Regions from separate parts of the Pseudomonas sp. Marseille-Q7302 genome, predicted to be linked through region 3. Evidence: predicted binding sites of a transcription regulator. Region 3 holds the regulator's gene; each other region holds the start of a gene.
The links. Region 3 encodes FliA, which starts transcription of late flagellar genes. Its sites were predicted from a motif close to CTAAAGTTTNNNNNNNNNNNGCCGNTAA; they were not measured.
Positions count from the first base shown of each region.

Region 1: the regulator FliA is predicted to act here: its motif matches at 3,787-3,814, upstream of ACWPW1_RS07270 (methyl-accepting chemotaxis protein).
Region 2: the regulator FliA is predicted to act here: its motif matches at 4,310-4,337, upstream of ACWPW1_RS13875 (methyl-accepting chemotaxis protein).

Region 1 is NZ_CBCOPK010000001.1:1,582,923-1,588,986, forward strand. It holds gene trmA (tRNA (uridine(54)-C5)-methyltransferase TrmA) at 1-850, opposite strand, end outside; gene ACWPW1_RS07265 (NCS2 family permease) at 912-2,207, opposite strand; gene ACWPW1_RS07270 (methyl-accepting chemotaxis protein) at 2,413-3,726, opposite strand; partial or broken gene ACWPW1_RS07275 (MFS transporter) at 3,945-5,334, opposite strand; gene ACWPW1_RS07280 (RcnB family protein) at 5,585-5,989, shown strand.
Region 2 is NZ_CBCOPK010000001.1:2,966,463-2,972,526, reverse strand. It holds gene ACWPW1_RS13885 (bifunctional diguanylate cyclase/phosphodiesterase) at 1-1,470, shown strand, start outside; gene ACWPW1_RS13880 (LysE family translocator) at 1,438-2,088, opposite strand; gene ACWPW1_RS13875 (methyl-accepting chemotaxis protein) at 2,270-4,231, opposite strand; gene ACWPW1_RS13870 (cyd operon YbgE family protein) at 4,446-4,742, opposite strand; gene cydX (cytochrome bd-I oxidase subunit CydX) at 4,729-4,845, opposite strand; gene cydB (cytochrome d ubiquinol oxidase subunit II) at 4,871-6,010, opposite strand; gene ACWPW1_RS13855 (cytochrome ubiquinol oxidase subunit I) at 6,021-6,064, opposite strand, start outside.
Region 3 is NZ_CBCOPK010000001.1:3,252,704-3,258,767, forward strand. It holds gene ACWPW1_RS15160 (chemotaxis protein CheA) at 1-1,591, opposite strand, end outside; gene ACWPW1_RS15165 (protein phosphatase CheZ) at 1,618-2,406, opposite strand; gene ACWPW1_RS15170 (chemotaxis response regulator CheY) at 2,426-2,800, opposite strand; gene fliA (RNA polymerase sigma factor FliA) at 2,888-3,628, opposite strand; gene fleN (flagellar synthesis regulator FleN) at 3,625-4,455, opposite strand; gene flhF (flagellar biosynthesis protein FlhF) at 4,548-5,876, opposite strand; gene flhA (flagellar biosynthesis protein FlhA) at 5,887-6,064, opposite strand, start outside.

The sequences.
Region 1 (6,064 bases), 1.7 Mb from region 3:
GATCCACGCCGGCCAGGCGGCGGAAGGGCCGGACCTCGTTGAGCGCCTGGGTCAGTTCCTCGGCGGAGAGGCGAACCAGGATGACATTGTCCATGCCATTGCTGGCCAGGTTGTGCAGCGCGGCGTTGACCGAGGTCTTGCTCACCTCGGTGGCCAGCACCCGGCGCACCCGGCTGGCCAGCGGCAGGGTGAAGTTGCCGTTGCCGCAATAGAGCTCCAGCAGATCGTCGTCACGCTCGCCCAAGGCGGTATGGGCCCAGGTGAGCATCTTCTGATTGACCGTGCCATTGGGCTGGGTGAAGCCGCCCTCGGGTTGCAGATAGCTGTAGGTCTTCCCGGCCACCTCCAGTTCTTCGATCACATGATCGCGACCGATCACCAGGCGCTGGCCGCGGGAACGACCGATCAGGCTGACGCCGAGGTCGGCGGCCAGGCGCTCGGCGGCAGCCTGCCAGGCGGCGTCCAGGGGGCGGTGGTAGGCCAGGGTGATCAGGGCGTCGCCGCTCAAGGTAGTGAGGAATTCTACCTGGAACAGCTTGAACGACAGGGCCACGTCCGCCTGCCAACCGGCCTTGAGGCGCGGCATCAGGTCATTGATGCGCTGGCTGGCGATGGGGAATGCCTCGATGAGGATCGGCGTGTGCTTGTCGCCCGGGGCGAACATGGCGTAGTGGCGTTCTTCGTTCTCCCGCCATAGGCGGAATTCGGCGCGCAGGCGGTAGTGCTGCAGCGGCGAGGCGAAGACCTCCGGTTCGGGAGCCTGGAAGGGCGCCAGCAGCTCGCGCAGGCGGGTGGCCTTGGCGTCGAGTTGGACCTGGTAGTCGGCGGGGGCGAAGGAGGGCTGGGACATGGGCGAATCCGGAGAGGCGATGAGGCGGGGAACCTCGGGGCCGAAGCCCCGAGGGGAGGGGTCAGGCGTTGAACCAGCCCAGCTTGATGACGAACAGGATCGACAGGATGATCAGCGCCGAATTCAGCTCGCGGGTGCGGCCGGACAGCAGCTTGATGGCGGTCCAGGCGATGAAGCCGAAGGCGATGCCGTTGGCGATCGAGTAGGTCAGCGGCATGGCCAGGGCAGTGACCAGCACCGGGGCGGCGGTGGTCAGGTCTTCCCAGTCGATTTCGGCCAGGCCGGAGGTCATCAGCACGGCGATGAAGAACAGCGCCGGTGCGGTGGCGAAGGCCGGTACGCTGCCCGCCAGGGGGGCGAAGAACAGCGCCAGCAGGAACAGGACCGCGACCACCACGGCGGTGAGACCGGTGCGGCCACCGGCGGAGACACCCGCGGCGGACTCGATGTAGCTGGTGGTGGTGGAGGTACCCAGCAGCGAGCCGAACATGGCGGCGGAGCTGTCGGCGATCAGGGCGCGGCCCATCTTTGGCAGGTGGCCGTCCTTGCCCATCAGGCCGGCGCGCTTGGCCACGCCGATCAGGGTGCCGGAGTTGTCGAACAGGTCGACGAACAGGAAGGCGAAGATCACGCTGACCAGGCCGATGTCCAGGGCGCCCTTGATGTCCAGCTGCAGGAAGGTCGGCGCCAGCGACGGCGGCATGGACACCACGCCCCCGAAGGGGGTGACGCCCATGGCGATGGCGATGGCGGTAACCGCCAGGATGCCGATCAGCACCGCGCCGGTGATGCGACGAGCTTCCAGGGCGATGATCAGGAAGAAGCCGAGCACGGCAAGGATGGGGCCGGGCTTGGCCAGATCGCCGAGACCCACCAGGGTGGCCGGGTTATCGACCACGATGCCGGCGTTCTGCAGGGCGATCAGCGCCAGGAACAGGCCGATGCCGGCGGCGATGCCGGAGCGCAGGGCCAGGGGGATGTTGTTGATGATCCACTCGCGGATGCGAAAGATCGACAGCAGGAAGAACATCAGCGCCGAGAGAAACACCGCGCCCAGCGCCGCCTGCCAGGTGTGCCCCATGTGCAGCACCACGGTGTAGGTGAAGAAGGCGTTGAGGCCCATGCCCGGGGCGAGGGCGATGGGGTAGTTGGCGATCAGTCCCATGATCGCCGAGCCGATGGCCGCGGCCAGGCAGGTGGCGACGAAGACCGCGCCCTTGTCCATGCCGGTCGCGCCGAGAATGCTCGGGTTGACGAACAGGATGTAGGCCATGGCCAGGAAGGTGGTGACTCCCGCCAGCAGTTCGGTGCGGACAGAGGTGTTGTGGGCCTTGAGTTGGAAGAGTCGTTCCAGCATGGGATGCCTCGTGCGCGCCGGTCTGATCGGAAAAACGGCGCGCATGATAGCAGGTCGGACGACGACCGTAGCCTGGCGTGACCACACCAGGATCAGATCCGTTCGCTCGACCGCCAGCGGAGCCGGATTCGCGTTGAAGCCTCCAGCATAGGCTGCCCTGGGCGCGGAATCACGACCACCCTGGTGGGCGGCCGTAACCCGTCGATCAGCGCTTGATCATGTCGGCCGCGTGCTGGGTGGCCTCGGCGGTCCGGGTGGCCAGCTTGCGTACCTCGTCGGCGACCACCGCAAAGCCACGGCCGGCCTCGCCAGCGCGGGCCGCCTCGATGGCGGCGTTGAGCGCGAGCAGGTTGGTCTGCGCGGCGATGCCCTGAATGGAGGACACGATTTCGGTCAGCTTGAACAGGTTTTCCTCCATCGACTGATGCTGGGCCTGCTGCTGCTCGCGGAGCGCTTCCTGCTCGTAGCTCGCATGGATGTCGGTCAGGGCGCCTACCACCCGCACGGGCATGCCGTTGGCGGTACGACGTGTCTGGCCACGGGCCCTGAACCAGCGGTATTCGCCGTTCTTGAGCTTGAGCCGGTAGGTGATGTCGAACGGCGTCTGGCCGCTGCGATCGTTGAGGTGGGCGCCAAAGGCATCGATGCTGCGCTGCTTGTCTTCGGGGTGCAGGCGCGAGGCCCAGCTGTCCAGGACGTCCGGGAATTCCTCCACGGTCTCGAAGCCCAGCAGCCGGCGGAATTGCGGCGACCACCAGAAGGGGTTCTTGGGATTGACCGGATCGCCGGCGATCACCGCCATGTCCCAGATGCCGTCGTTGAGCATTTCCCGCGACAGATCGAAGCGGGTCAGGGTGACGTCGAGCTCTTCATCCTTCATGCGCTGGTCATGGATGTCGCGCAGCGAGCCTGCCACCCGTAGTGGTGTGCCTTGGCCATCGCGCAGGGTTTCGCCACTGGCGCGAAACCAGCGGTACTCGCCGCTCTTGGTGGCGACCCGGTACTCGACGTCGTAGGGCGTACGGCCACTGCGGTCGTTGAGGTGCCGGGCGAAGGCATCCAGCGTCGGCTGGCTGTCCTCGGGGTGCAGGCGGCTGGCCCAGCTGCCCAATTCGTTGGGAAAGTCAGACTCATTGCGAAAGCCCAGCAGGGCACGGAACTGATCCGACCACCAGAAGGCATTGCGCGGGTTGACCGGATCGCCAGCCACCACTTCCATGTCCCAGAGCCCTTCGCTGGACGCCCGGTTGACCAGATCGAAGCGCGTCTTCAGCAACTGCACCTCGGCCTCGCGGTTTGCCAGTCTGGCGGTCAGGTCCTGGATATCCTGCTGCAACTCCTGCATCTGGAGTTGCTGATCCTGCTGCTGCTTGAGCAGCGGCTGCAGGGCCTGGCCCAGTTCGCGAATCGCTGCAGGCCCCTGAAGCAGTTCTGGTCCGATCGCCTGTTGCGGGGCGTTGATCGCCGTGATGGCAGCGCGGATGCCGCGCAGAACTGCAGAGTGCTGAAGTAGCGACATGCGAGAAAGCTCCTGGAAGACGGATGATTAGTACGTTTTTTGTTAGCGCAGTGTCAGAGGTTATCGGCCGGCTTCGCTTGTGCTTTATAGCGTGCTAGAGGGATTTCTTGCGTAGAGGTAGCGATGAGGAGCAAGAGGGGCGGCTGGCGATCCTGCAGCCAGGTGGGGCGAGCCGCCGTGGACGAGGAGGGCAGGCTGCCTGCTCCCGGCGGGTGCTGTCAGGGGAGGCGATGGCCGCTTACCGCGTCGCCCGCATCTCGCGCCAGGCGAAAGCTGTCCAGGGTACTCAGCACGCCCAGTACGGCGATGGCGATGAAAGCCAGGCGGAAGTCCAGAAGCTGCGGATCCAGGTGGCCATGCCACTCCATCGAGGCGCGCAACAGCAGGGCGGCGATGGCCACACCCAGTCCCATGGCCAGTTGGAAGTTGGTACTGAAGAGGGTCGAGGCATGGCTCAACCGCGCCTTGGGGATGTCGGCGAAGGCCAGGGCATCGCTGGCGGTGAACTGCAGCGAGCGGAACACCCCGCTGGCGAATAGCAGGAGCAGCACCAGCGGCAGGGGCCAGGCCGGGGTGAGCAGGCCGCAAGCCAGCAGGCTCAGGGCGCTGAGCAGGCCGTTGACGGTGAGGATGCGGCGCAGGCCAAAGCGGCGCATGGCAGCGGTGGTGAAGGGCTTGGCCGCCAGGTTGCCGGCAAACAGCGCCAGCAGGAGCAACCCGGACTGGAAAGCATCCAGGCCGAAGGACAGCTGGAACATCAGCGGCAGGAGGAAGGGCGCCGTGGCGATGGAGACGCGGAACAGTCCGCCACCGAGGATGGACGCCCGGTAGGTGGGAATGCGCAGGGTGCTGAAATCGATCAGCGGCCGGTCCAGCCGGGCCATGTGGCGCACCGCCTTGACGCCGAGGATCAGCCCGACTCCCATCCAGGCCAGGTTGCTACCCAGGCTGCCCTGGTTCTGGCCGAGTCGCTCCACCCCCCACATGAAGGCCACGCAGGCGCCACCCAGCAGCAGGAAGCCGCGCCAGTCCAGCGGATGCCGCTGGGTGGGAATGTCGGCCGGTACCAGGCGCCAGGCCAGCAGCAGGGCGATCAGCCCCAGTGGCAGATTGAGATAGAAGATCCAGCGCCAGTCGGCATAGGTGGTGATGAGGCCACCCAGCGGCGGGCCCAGAACCGGTGCCACCAGGCCCGGCCAGGTGATGAGGGCGATGGCGCGTACCAGTTCGTGCTTTTCGGTCACCTGCAGCACCGCCAGCCGGCCCACCGGCACCATCTAAGGCGCCCCCGATGCCCTGGAGGATGCGTGCGGCGATGAACTGTTCCAGGGACAGCGCCATGCCACAGAACAGCGAGGCCAGGGTGAAGAGGCCAATCGCCAGGGTAAAGACGGGGCGTGGCCCGAAACGCTCGGCGATCCAGCCGCTCACGGGGATGCCCACGGCGATGGCCAGCAGATAGGCGCTGATGCCCAGGTTGAGATCCACCGGATCGCGACCGAAAGACGCCGCCATCTGGGGCAGGGCCGTGGCGATCACGGTGGCATCGAGGTTTTCCATGAAAAAGGTGAAGCTCACCAGGCAGGCGAGCAGCTTCCAGCGTTCCATGAGTCTTGGTCCCTGGCCTAAGACGGGGGGCTACTCTGCCTGACGCGGCGCGAAGTCCGCCAGTCCAAGGGCCGTGCATGACAGTCAGGAATTGGCCGCCGTCATCCGAGGCAGCCTGCTGACGGCGAGAGAAGACAGTCGTCCTCGCTACGAGGACCGCTGGCCCGGCTGACGCGAAGCGCTGCAAGGGATCGTGGAGCTTTTCCGGCAGCCCGGGGGTCCAACCTTCGAATGCAAAGGAGATACACCCATGATCAAGCAATCGCTGCTCTCTCTGGCACTGGGTACCGTCGTCCTCGCCGGTGCCCTGCAGGCACAGGCCGCTCCTGAATCCATGACCCCGGTGAAGCCCGCCGCCGACAAGGAAGCCTCGGAGCCGACCAACTCGCAGTATCAGAACAAGGTCAACAAGAAAGAGGCCAATCAGAGCGATGAGGCCATTACTCACGATCCCGATCATCCTACCTTTGAACTCGAGGAAGGCGGTCGGGCGCCGCGCAAGTACATCCGCGACGAGTACGTGATCAAGGACTGGAAGAGGCACGGCCTGGAACAGCCGGGCGAAGACAGCCAATGGGTCAAGATCGGTTCCGACTATGTGATGATCAAGCGCAGCAATGCCGTGATCGACAAGATCGTCAAAGCCAAGCAGTAAATCACAGTGCCAGGGGTCGAGCAGTCGGCCCCAGTGGCATTCAGGATGCCAAGGCCTCATGCTGAAACGCCTTTC
Region 2 (6,064 bases), 290 kb from region 3:
TGCGAGATGCATGACGCCCAGGGCAAGCTGAGATTCTGCCAGCTCTCGGCTCAGGCCATCGTTACCGGTGGGCTGCTGGCGGGCTTTCGCGGCACCGTGTGCGACGTCACCGAGGAGATCGAGGCCAAGGCGCGTATCGAACACATCAGCCAGCACGACGCCCTCACCGGACTGGCCAACCGACACCAGCTGCACCGCTACCTGGCGCAGCGCTTCGCCGAGGGCGTCAACGCCAGCCAGCCGCTGCATCTGCTGACCCTCGACCTGGACCGCTTCAAGCCGGTCAACGATTCCCTCGGCCACGGGGCCGGTGACAAGGTGCTCTGCCAGGTCTCCCGGGAATTGCGCGCCAGTGTGCGGGAGGATGATCTGGTCGCCCGCATCGGGGGCGACGAATTCGTGATCGCCGTGAATGGCTGCCAGAGCGCCGAGCAGGTCAGCGTGCTCTGTGGCCGGATCCTGGACGGCATCGGCCGTACCATCCGTATCGACGAACATGACATCAACATCGGCGCGAGCATCGGCATTGCCACGGCACCCCAGGACGGCCACAGCGCCGAGGATCTGCTGCGCTACGCGGACATCGCCCTGTACGAAGCCAAGGCGGCGGGGCGCAATACCCTGAGGTTCTATGAGCCCAGCATGAACCAGCGCATCCTGGAGCGGCGCCAGCTGGAAACCGAGTTGCGCCAGGGCTTGCAGCGGCTGGAATTCGAGCTGGATTTCCAGCCGCGCTTCGATGCCAGCAGCCAGCGGTTGCTAGGCGCCGAGGCCCTGGTACGTTGGAACCATCCGACCCGGGGTCGGTTGGCACCGGCGCAGTTCATCGGGGTGGCGGAGGAGACCGGTCTGATCCTGGGCCTTAGCGACTGGGTCCTGCGGGAAGCCTGCAGCCAGGCGGTGGCCTGGGCGCCGGATTTGATCGTGTCCATCAACCTGTCGCCGCTGGAGTTCCAACGCGACGACCTGGTGGCGCGGATCCGCACGGTCCTCGAATGCACCGGCATAGCACCCGAGCGGGTCGAGCTGGAGCTGACCGAGAACGTGCTGCTGGACGATGCCGACGGCGCGCTTGAGTTGATGAAGAAACTCAAGGATCTGGGCGTGCGGCTGTCGATGGATGACTTCGGTACCGGCTATTCCTCGCTGAGCTATCTGCGCACCTATCCCTTCGATTGCCTGAAGATCGACCGCAGCTTCGTCTCCAACATCGAGGTGAGCGAAAGCAACGCGGCCATTGTCGAGGCCATCGTCAGCATGGGACGGGCGCTGTCACTCACGGTGGTGGCCGAGGGCATCGAGACCGCGGGCCAGCTGGCGCGCATCGCCGATCTCAAGTGCGATCAGGCCCAGGGCTTTCACCTGCAGCGGCCGCTGTCCCAGGCGCGTTTCGCGGCGCTCAGGAGAGGGCAGTTGCAGGGGACGGACGAGTCACCCTCAGGCCCGCGCGCCGTATTCGCTGAGGAGTGAGCCCAGGCTCGCGCCCAGCAGCAGTATCGCGAACAACAAAAAGATCGCGCCAGCGATCTGGTTCAGGCGCGCAAGCCTGGTGCCTGTGCTCAAGCGGGTACTCAGCGCCGTCGCGATGCCCGCATAGCTGCAATGAATGACGAGGCTCAGGACGCAGAAGGTCGTCACCAGCAGCAACATCTGCGGCAGCACGGGCCGACTGGTCTGGATGAAGGGCGGAAAGAGCGCCATGAAGAAGACGATCAGCTTGGGATTGGTGATGGACACCAGCAGCCCTTGCAGGAGGCGTCTTCCCGCGCTGGCTGTTCGCTGAGCACGATCGGGCACCTGGCCCTGGGGCGAAGGGGTGCGCAGCCGACTCACACCCAGCCACCCCAGGTAGAGCGCACCGATCAGCTGCAGGCCCAGCAGCGCCCGGGGCGAGGCGCTGACCAGGGCGCCGAGCGCGGTGCTGGCCAGGCTGGCCACCACCAGCATGCCCAGTACCACGCCAAGGATGCCCGGCAGGGCGCCCCGCAGCTGCAGGAGCAGGGCGTTGTTGATGGTCAGCAGGACGCCCGGACCGGGGCTGGCGATGGTGAGACTGCTCAGCAGCAGATAGAGGGCGAAGGCGTCCATGGCATTCCTAGGTAGTCTGGCGACCGGTCCTTGGTTTGCCGGTTCCCGCTGCCAGGTCCTGAGACGTGACAACCCTACCTAGTCTAGTGGAGCGATCGCTGGCGTCGCCATCCAGAGTGGCGGCTTTCCAACCGTACAGAGGCGGATGGCAAGCCGCATGCGACTGTTTCCGGCCCGTGGATCACGCCACCCGGAAGCGCCCCACCAGGGCTTGCTGCTGCTCGGCCAGGCGCGCCAGTTCGCGACTGGTGACGGCGGTCTGCTCGGCGCCAGCGCTGACCTGGATCACCAGATCGTTGATGTCGTTGACGTTGCGGCTGATCTCTTCGGCGACCTGGCTCTGCTGTTCGGCGGCCGAAGCGACCTGGATGTTGCGGTCGTTGATGAGGGTGACGCCCTCGGCGATCTCGCCGAGCAGCTCGCCGGCGCGGACCACGTTACTGGCACCGGTCTGCACCTGGCTGAGGGTCTCCTGCATGGCCTGGGTGGCACGGTCGGAGCCGCTCTGCAGATGGCTGATCATCTGCTGGATGCTGCCGGTGGATTGCTGGGTCTTCTGCGCCAGGGAGCGTACTTCGTCGGCCACCACGGCGAAGCCACGCCCGGCTTCGCCGGCGCGCGCGGCCTCGATGGCGGCGTTGAGGGCCAGCAGGTTGGTCTGCTCGGCGATGCCGCGGATCACGTCCAGCACCGAGGAGATGGCGTCGCTTTCCTGCTTGAGCTCAGCGATGATCTCCGAGGTCCGCTCGGCCTGTACCGACAGGCCCTGCACCAGGCCGATGGTGGCCTGCAATTCACGACGACCCTGGCTGGTGTTGGCCTCGACCTGCCGCGAGCCTTCGGCGGCTTCGGTGGTGCTGCGGGCGACGTCCTTGACCGTGGCGCTCATCTCGGCGATGGCGGTGGCGACCTGATCGGTGCCCAGGCGCTGCTGGGCGACGTTCTGGCTGGTCTGGATGGCAACCGCCGAAGCCTCTTCAGCGGCGGTGGCGACCTGCACGGTGGCGGCGCCGATCTCCTGGATCACCTGACCCAGCTCCTGGCTCATCAGGTTGAGATTGCCGGTGATGGTGCCGAACTCGTCCTTGCCCTGGTAGGCGCAGCGGGCGGTGAGGTCGCGGGTGGCCAGGCGGGTGAGGGTGCCGTTGACCTGCTCGACCGCCTGCTTGATGTTGCGAATGATCACCCAGGCCAGCGCCGAGACGGCTACCAGCACCAGTAGTACCAGGCCGAGGGTGGTCCATAGATCGCGGCTGGCCTTGGCACGGGCCTGTTCAGCCTGGGCGCCGACACTGGCACCCAGGTCCGCCTCCACCTTGCCCATCAGGTCGATACGCTGGGTGGCCAGGTTGAACCAGTCCTCCGGCTTGACGCCCAGGGCATCGCCGAGGGGGACGGTGAAGGCCAGCTGTTGCAGGCGGCTGACTTCCATGGCGCTGGGCTGCTTGAAGGTGTCGTCGAGCTGACGGATGAATTCAGGCGTGGCCTTGCGCTGGAAGGCGTCGGCGTAGGCGGAGAATTCGCCCAGGTTGCGGGCGAAGCGCGACAGCAGGCCGGCATCGAAGCGATTCTGGTTGAAGGCCAGGCCCAGCAGTACGCGCTCGCGGCCCGCGCGTTCCTTCATCTCGACGAAGAGATTGAGGGCGCCCAGGGCGCGCAGGATCTCAGGATCATCGACACCCGCTTCGAGGGCATGGGTGTAGCCGATCAGCGCCTTGATCAGGTCGGTGTAGGCCGTGCCGGATTGGGTGCTGTTGAGCGCCAGGCCATCGACCTTGCTGCGCAGGTCACGCAGGTTGTCCAGGGCGCGCATGGCGGTCTGGATGGCGGCGTCGTTACCGGTGGCCAACGCACTTAGGTCCTTCTGGGCCTTATCGCTGTTTTCGCGGAAGGTCTTGAGCTTGTCCTGCATCGACTTGCCGCCACTGCCGAGGAACACGCCGCTGGCACCGCGCTCGCGCTGCAGGCTAGTGACCAAGGCACTGACGCGCTCGGCCGTGGCACTGGCGGTTACGGTGTGCTCCATGTTCTTGAGCGTTTCGTAGCGATCGGCGGTGTAGAGACCCGAGATCACCAGGAAGCCGGCCAGGGGCAGGAGCAGGATCAGCAGGAGTTTGGTACTGAGGGGGGCGTTCCTGAGCATGGGTGAATTCTCTGATGCGGTCAGCTGGCGGGCCGGCGGCAAGACAATGAGCCGGCGAAGGCGGGGTCGATTCCGGTTATGTCGGCAGCTAGAGGTGAAGCTTTATGGTCAGCTTATTGAAGGCTTGAACGACGGGGGAGAAGGAGTGGGTCCCTGCAGGCCGCGGGTAGCCAGAAAAGCGCCCGGGAAGTCCGGGCGCTATTGTCAGGCTCCGTCAGCCGAGCTGCGCTCTGATGAGCAGGGCGTAACCCAGCCCCAGCAACGGCCAGCCCACCAGCGGCCCGAACACCAGGCGCCACAGCCAGAGCCGCGGCACGAAACCGACGCCGTGGACCAGGCCGGCGGAGACGCCCAGCATCACTCCCATCAGCAGCGGATGGCTGTAATGCCCGCTGGCATCGAGCATCAAGCCCGGGTGAATCATCAGCAGCAGCGCCAGGGGCGCCGCCAGCAGCAGGGACAGCGTCCGTCCTAGTGGGTGGACGCGGGGCAGGGGCTCAGCACTCGGCATCGTCATGGACGTCCAGCTCCCGGGTGCTTTCCAGCCAGAGGGCGTTGATGATGCCGAAGCTCGCGGCGAGCAGGACACCGAGGATCCAGGTGAAGTACCACATGAAGGAGTCTCCTTGAGATCGGTGATCAGTAGAGGCCGTGGGGGTTGGCGTCGATGAAGCGGTCATCGACCTTGCCCCACATGCGCACGTAGCCCCACAGGGTGTAGGCCAGGATGAGCGGCACGAAAATGGCTGCGGCGACGAACATGATGCCCAGCGTCTTGTGGCTGGAGACGGCGTCCCAGATGGTCAGGCTGGAAGCCGGGTCCAGGCTCGACGGCAGCACGAAGGGAAAGAGCGCGCAGCCGGCGGTGGCGAGGGTGCCGACGATGGCCAGGGACGTGCCGGTGAAGGCCAGGCCGGCCTGCCGCCAGCTGCTGCCGAGCAGGGCCAGGACGCTGCCGAGCGCGGCCAGCACCGGGGCGAGCAGGGTCAGCGGCTGGGTATGGTAATTGGCCAGCCAGCCCGGATTGCCGGCGGTTACCACCTTGTGCAGCGGATTCAGGGCGCTGCCCGGATCGCCCTGGCTGATCAGCACGTAGCCGTCGAAGCCGTAGGCCAGCCAGACACCGGCCAGACCGAAGGTGACGAGGTGGAGCAGGGCGCACAGGCCGGTGGCACGCCGGGCGCGCTCGCCCAGGGCGTGGTGGGTACGCAGCATCAGCCAGCTGCCGCCATGGGCGCAGAGCATGGCCAGGCTGACCGCGCCGCTGAGCAGGGCGAAGGGGTTGAGCAGAGCGAAAAAGCTGCCGCTGTAGGTGGATCTCAGGGTGTCGTCGAGCTGGAAGGGCACGCCCTGGAAGAGATTGCCGAAGGCCACGCCGAATACCAGGGCCGGCACCAGGCTGCCGGTGAACAGGCCCCAGTCCCAGGCGTTGCGCCAGCGGGTGTTGTCGAGCTTGCTGCGGTAGTCGAAACCTACCGGACGCAGGAACAGGGCGAAGAGCACCAGCAGCAGGGCCCAATAGAGCCCGGAGAAGGCGGTGGCATAGACCATCGGCCAGGCGGCGAAGAGGGCGCCACCGGCGGTGATGAACCAGACCTGGTTGCCGTCCCAGTGCGGCGCGATGCTGTTGATGGCGGCGCGGCGTTCCTTGTCGGTCTTGCCGATCAGCGGCATCAGGATCATGGCGCCCATGTCGAAGCCGTCGGTGAGGGCGAAGCCGATCAGCAGGACGCCGATCAGCACCCACCAGGTGAGCTTGAGCACTTCGTAGTCGAACATGGCAGTCTCCTCAGGCGTTGGCCGGTGCAACGGGCTTGGCGGTGGCGGCCTGGC
Region 3 (6,064 bases):
CGTCCATGCCCTTGCCGTCGTCGGAAATCGACAGCAGGATATGGTCGCCTTCCTGCTCGGCGGAAAGCACCACGCGTCCGGCGCGGGACTTGCCGTTGCCTTCACGCTCGGCCGGCCCCTCGATGCCATGGTCGACCGCATTGCGCACCAAGTGCACCAGCGGATCGGCCAGGGCCTCGACCAGGTTCTTGTCCAGGTCGGTTTCTTCACCGACCAGCTCCAGGTTGATCTCTTTCTTCAGGCTGCGCGCCAGATCGCGGACCAGGCGCGGGAAGCGGCCGAAGACTTTCTTGATCGGCTGCATTCGGGTCTTCATGACCGAGGTCTGCAGATCCGCGGTGACCACGTCGAGGTTGGACACGGCCTTGGCCATGGCCTCGTCGCCGCTGTTCAGGCCCAGGCGTACCAGGCGGTTACGCACCAGCACCAGTTCGCCGACCATGTTCATGATCTCGTCCAGCCGCGCGGTATCGACCCGCACGGTGGTCTCCGCCTCGCTGGTGGGACGCTCGCCTGCCGTGGCAGGTGCCGCCGGCTTAGGCGCAGCGACCTCGGCGGCCGGTTTCGGTGCCGGTGCTGGGGCCGGGGCCGGGGCCGGGGCCGGGGCCGGAACAGGCTGAGGCGCGGCGACCGGTGTCGGCGCAGCGGCAACCGGTGCAGCTACGGGCTCGGCGGGGCCACTGAACTTGCCCTTGCCATGGAGTTCATCGAGCAGGGATTCGAACTCGTCATCGGTGATCTCATCACCACTCGCCGCCGCCGGAGCAGCCGTGACGGGTGCCGATGCGGCCGGCGCAGGAGCCTCGTTCGCGACGAACTTGCCCTTGCCGTGCAGCTCGTCGAGCAGGGCTTCGAATTCGTCATCGGTGATCTCGTCGCCACCCGTGGCGGCTGGCGCAGGTGCCGTGGCAGCCACCGGAGCCGCCGCTGGCGCCTCGTTGAACTTGCCTTTGCCATGCAGCTGATCGAGCAAGGCCTCGAATTCGTCGTCGGTGATGTCCTCGCCACCGGCGGCACTGGCGGTTTCCGCAGTGGCCCCCTGGTCGGCACCCGGCTCGCTGCCCAGGGCATCGAGCAGGTTCTGGAAATCGGCATCGCTCAGTTCCGGCTCGGCAGCCGCCGCGGCAGTCGGAGCGGGCTCTGCGGCGGCGACCGGGGCAGCAGCCACGGGCGCAACCGGAACCGGCGCCGGCTCACTGCCGGCGGGTTCGGCCAGGCGGGCCAGGGCCGCCAGCAATTCAGGCGAGGCCGGGGTCGGCTCTTCGCGTTCACGGACCTGACCGAACATTTCGTTGACGGAATCCAGTGCCTGCAGCACCACATCCATCAGCTCGGCATCCACGCGGCGTTCGCCTTTGCGCAGGATGTCGAACACGTTTTCCGCGATATGGCAGCACTCGACCAGGGTATGGAGCTGCAGGAAACCGGCACCGCCCTTTACGGTATGGAAGCCACGGAAAATGGCATTCAGCAGATCCATGTCATCCGGGCGGCTTTCCAGCTCGACCAATTGTTCGGACAACTGTTCGAGAATCTCGCCGGCCTCTACCAGGAAATCCTGGAGGATTTCTTCATCGGCGTCGAAGCTCATTCCTGCACTCCCCAAGAGGGTCTGGGTCAAAAGCCCAGACTGGATAGAAGATCGTCGACGTCGACCTGAGCGGCCACGACGTCTTCACGCTTATCGGCATGAATCTGCGGACCTTCACCCTTCATCGTCTTTTCTTTTCGATTCTGTTCGATCAGCGCGGTGTGATCGTGACTGAAGCCGGTATAGCGATCGACCTGACTGGCCATCATCACCAGCTTGACGAGGTCTTTCTCGATCTGCCCGACGAGATTGACGACCCGCTTGATCACCTGACCGGTGAGATCCTGGTAGTCCTGCGCGAGGAGAATGTCGTTGAGCTTGGCCGACAGCTGTTCGGCACTGCTCTCGCTGTGGCTGAGGAAGGCGTCGACGCGCTTGGCCAGTTCGCGGAATTCGTCCGCGCCCATTTCCCGGCGCATGAATTTCTTCCAGTCGGCATGCACGGCACGGGCCTCGTCGCCGAAGTTGCCTACCAGCGGCGCGCTCTCCTCCACCAGATCCATGGTCCGGTTGGCGGCGTTCTCGGTCATCTTCACCACGTAGGAGAGACGATCGGTGGCATCGCTGATCTGGGAGACCTCTTCGCCGGCCATGCCGCGCGGATCGATCTCGAAGTTGACGATGGCATTGTGCAGCTCGCGGGTCAGCTTGCCGACTTCCTGGTAAAGACCCCGATCACGCAGTTGATTGAGCTCATTGATAACATGCACGGCCTGGGTGAAATCGCCGCTTTCCAGGCATTTCACCAGCTCTTGGGCGTGCTGTTTTAGATTCGACTCGAAGTCGCTGAAGCTGTTGGTGCCAAGCTGATCCATAACGTCCCCGCGGCTTTCTTCAGCCGTTCACCCGCTCGAAGATCTTGTCGATCTTTTCTTTCAGCACCTGGGCGGTGAAAGGCTTGACCACATAGCCATTCACGCCGGCCTGAGCGGCTTCGATGATCTGCTCACGCTTGGCCTCGGCGGTCACCATCAGCACCGGCAGGGTCTTCAGGCGCGCGTCGGCGCGGACCTGGCGCAGCAGGTCGATGCCGGTCATGCCAGGCATGTTCCAGTCGGTGACGAGAAAATCGAAGTTGCCGCTCTGCAGCATCGGCAGTGCGGTATTGCCGTCGTCTGCTTCGGCGGTATTGGTGAATCCCAGATCGCGCAGCAAATTCTTGATGATGCGTCTCATCGTGGAAAAATCGTCCACGATGAGGATTTTCATGTTCTTGTCCAAGTCGACCTCCGTCCTAATCCGCACACACGCCACAAGGCGCGTCTAAGCAATCGTAGTAGCCTGAGTACCAGCCGGTTAACGCGAACGCCATTCCGCCAGCCGCGCCCGCAGGCGTGCCGCGCATTGACTGTGAAGTTGGCAGACACGTGACTCGCTCACACCCAGCACCTCGCCGATTTCCTTGAGGTTGAGTTCCTCGTCGTAATACAGCGAGAGCACCAGACGTTCACGCTCCGGAAGATTGGCGATGGCCTCGGCCAGGGCCTTGCGGAAGCGCTCGTCTTCCAGACCGCGACCGGGCTCGAGTTCATGCGAACCGCTCTCCTCGAGCCCATGCTCACCACCCTCCATGAGGTCGTCGAAGCTGAACAGGCGACTCCCCATGGTGTCGCCAAGGATGCCGTAGTACTCATCCAGACTCAATTTAAGTTCGGCCGCGACTTCGGAATCTTTAGCGTCACGACCAGTGCGCGCTTCCACTGCCCGAATGGCGTCGGTGACCATGCGCGTGTTGCGGTGCACCGAGCGCGGCGCCCAGTCGCCCTTGCGGACCTCATCGAGCATGGCACCGCGGATGCGGATGCCAGCGTAGGTCTCGAAGCTGGCGCCCTTGCCGGCGTCGTATTTGCGCGAGGCCTCCAGCAGACCGATCATGCCGGCCTGCATCAGGTCTTCGACCTGTACGCTCGCCGGCAGGCGCGCCAGGAGATGGTAGGCGATGCGTTTCACCAACGGCGCGTAGCGGTTGATGAGCTGCTCCTGCTGGGTACGTTCCGAGGTTTTGCTGTACATGCGAAGCCCGCTGGATGCTGTCATGCGTGGGTACCGATGGCTGGTTGCACAAGGCGCTCGACAAAGAACTCGAGATGGCCGCGCGGATTGGCGGGCAGCGGCCAGCCATCGACTTTCTGAGCCACCGCACGAAAGGCCAGTGAGGCCTTGGCACGCGGAAAGGCTTCGTACACGGGGCGCTGTTTCTGTACCGCTTTGCGCACCGCTTCATCGAACGGAATGGCGCCCACGTATTGCAAGGCGACATCCAGGAATCTGTCGGTCACCTTGGTCAGCTTAGCAAAGAGATTGCGGCCTTCCTGGGGTGTCAGCGCCATATTCGCCAACACCCGGAAACGGGTGACGCCATGGTCGCGATTGAGCAGCTTGATCAGGGCGTAGGCATCGGTGATGGAGGTGGGCTCGTCGCACACCACGACCAGGACTTCCTGGGCGGCGCGGACGAAGCTGACCACCTGGTCGCCGATGCCGGCAGCGGTATCGACGATGAGCACGTCGAGGTTCTCGCTGATGTCGCTGAAGGCCTGGATCAGACCGGCATGCTGGGCCGGCGTCAGATTGACCATCGCCTGGGTGCCCGAGGCTGCCGGGACGATGCGGATGCCGCCCGGCCCGTGCAGCAGCACGTCGCGCAGCTCACATTCGCCGGAAATGACGTCGGCCAGGGTGCGCTTGGGCGACAGCCCGAGCAGAACGTCGATGTTGGCAAGGCCCAGGTCGGCGTCGAGCAGCATGACGCGCCGCCCGATATCGGCCAGGGCCAAGGCCAGGTTGACCGACACATTGGTCTTGCCGACACCGCCTTTACCGCCCGTGACCGCTATGACTTGGACGGGATGCATGCTACCCATTGCCTGATACCTTTGATTGAAATCCGTCACACTTTAGACCAAGTGCATTTGGCGTGCCCAGGCATGCGATGCACCACTACCGTTCGTCGGCGCTAACCGGCGCGGCGGGCATTGCTCTGATACAGGCCGGCGAACATGCCGGCCATGGTTTCTTCGCTCGGCTCTTCGGACGCCTGCAGGCTCACGGCGCGGCTCACCAGCTGGTGGCTGCGAGCCGGATGCAGATCGTCCGGGATGCGCGGACCGTCGGCGATGTAGGCCACCGGCAGGCGCTGGCTGATGGCCAGGCCCAGGGCTTCGCCGAGGCTGGCGGCCTCGTCCAGCTTGGTCAGCACGCAGCCGCTCAGGCCGCAGCGCCGATAGCTGTGATAGGCCGCCTTGAGCACCTGGCTCTGGCTGGTGACACCCAGCACCAGGTAATTGCGAATCTTCAGCTGGCGGTTCGCCAGGGCTTCGAGCTGCGCCTTGAGCGCCGGATCGTTGGCGGGCATGCCCGCGGTATCGATCAGCACCAGACGCTTGCGTGCCAGGGGCGCCAGGGCCTGCGCCAGGGACTGGCCCGGATCGACCAGGGTCACCGGTACGTCGAGGATGCGGCCCAGGGTCTTGATCTGCTCCTGGGCACCGATGCGGAAGCTGTCCATGCTGACCAGCGCCAGACTCTGGGGACCGTACTTGAGCACGTAGTTGGCGGCGAGCTTGGCCAGGGTGGTGGTCTTGCCCATGCCGGCCGGACCGACGAAGGCGACGATGCCGCCCTCCTCCAAAATCTTGGCGTCAGTGGTCTTGGCCAGCTGGGCGAAGTTGGCCAGCAGCATGCGCCAGGCATGGCGCGGGTCCTGGATCTTGGCCACGCTGTCGAGCAGGTGGCGGGCCAGGTCGGCCGGCAGCCCCATGCGTTGCAGACGGCGCCAGAGGCCGGCCTGCTCCGGACGGGTGGACTGCACCTGCGTCCAGGCCATGGAGCCCAGCTGGACTTCCAGCAGTTCACGCAGGCCACTGAGTTCGCTGCGCATGGCTTCCAGGGCGCGGCGGTCTTCCGGCGCGGCGCTGGCGGCAGCTGCTGCAGCAGCCGGTTGGGGGGCACGCGGCGGGGCGATCACCGGCTCGCGACGGCTGTCGGCGGCGCTGATGGCGCCGAGCAGCTGCTTGTCCTTGGGTGCGGCCGAGGGCACGCCCGGCGCACGAATGCTGAGGTCGGCATGGGCCTGGGCGATCTTCGCATGGGTCTTGCGCAACTCCGCCTGCAGCTCCGCGTTGGGCGCAGCCGGTGCCGGAGCCTGGTAGTCCAGCGCCGCGGTCAGCTCGACCCCGCCGGCGACCCGGCGGTTGCTGAGGATGGCGGCATCCGGGCCCAGCTCGTCGCGTACCAGCTTCATGGCTTGACGCATATCGGCAGCGAAGAAACGTTTGACTTGCATGATCTAGACCTCAGCCATTCTGGCCAACGGTAGCGACGATGGTGACCTGCTTGTTGTCCGGAATTTCCTGGTAGGCCAGTACACTCATGTTCGGCGCTGCCATCCGGGCGAAGCGGGACATCATCCCGCGGATCGCACCAGCTACCAGCAGCACCACTGGCTTACCCATCATTTCCTGACGCTGCGCT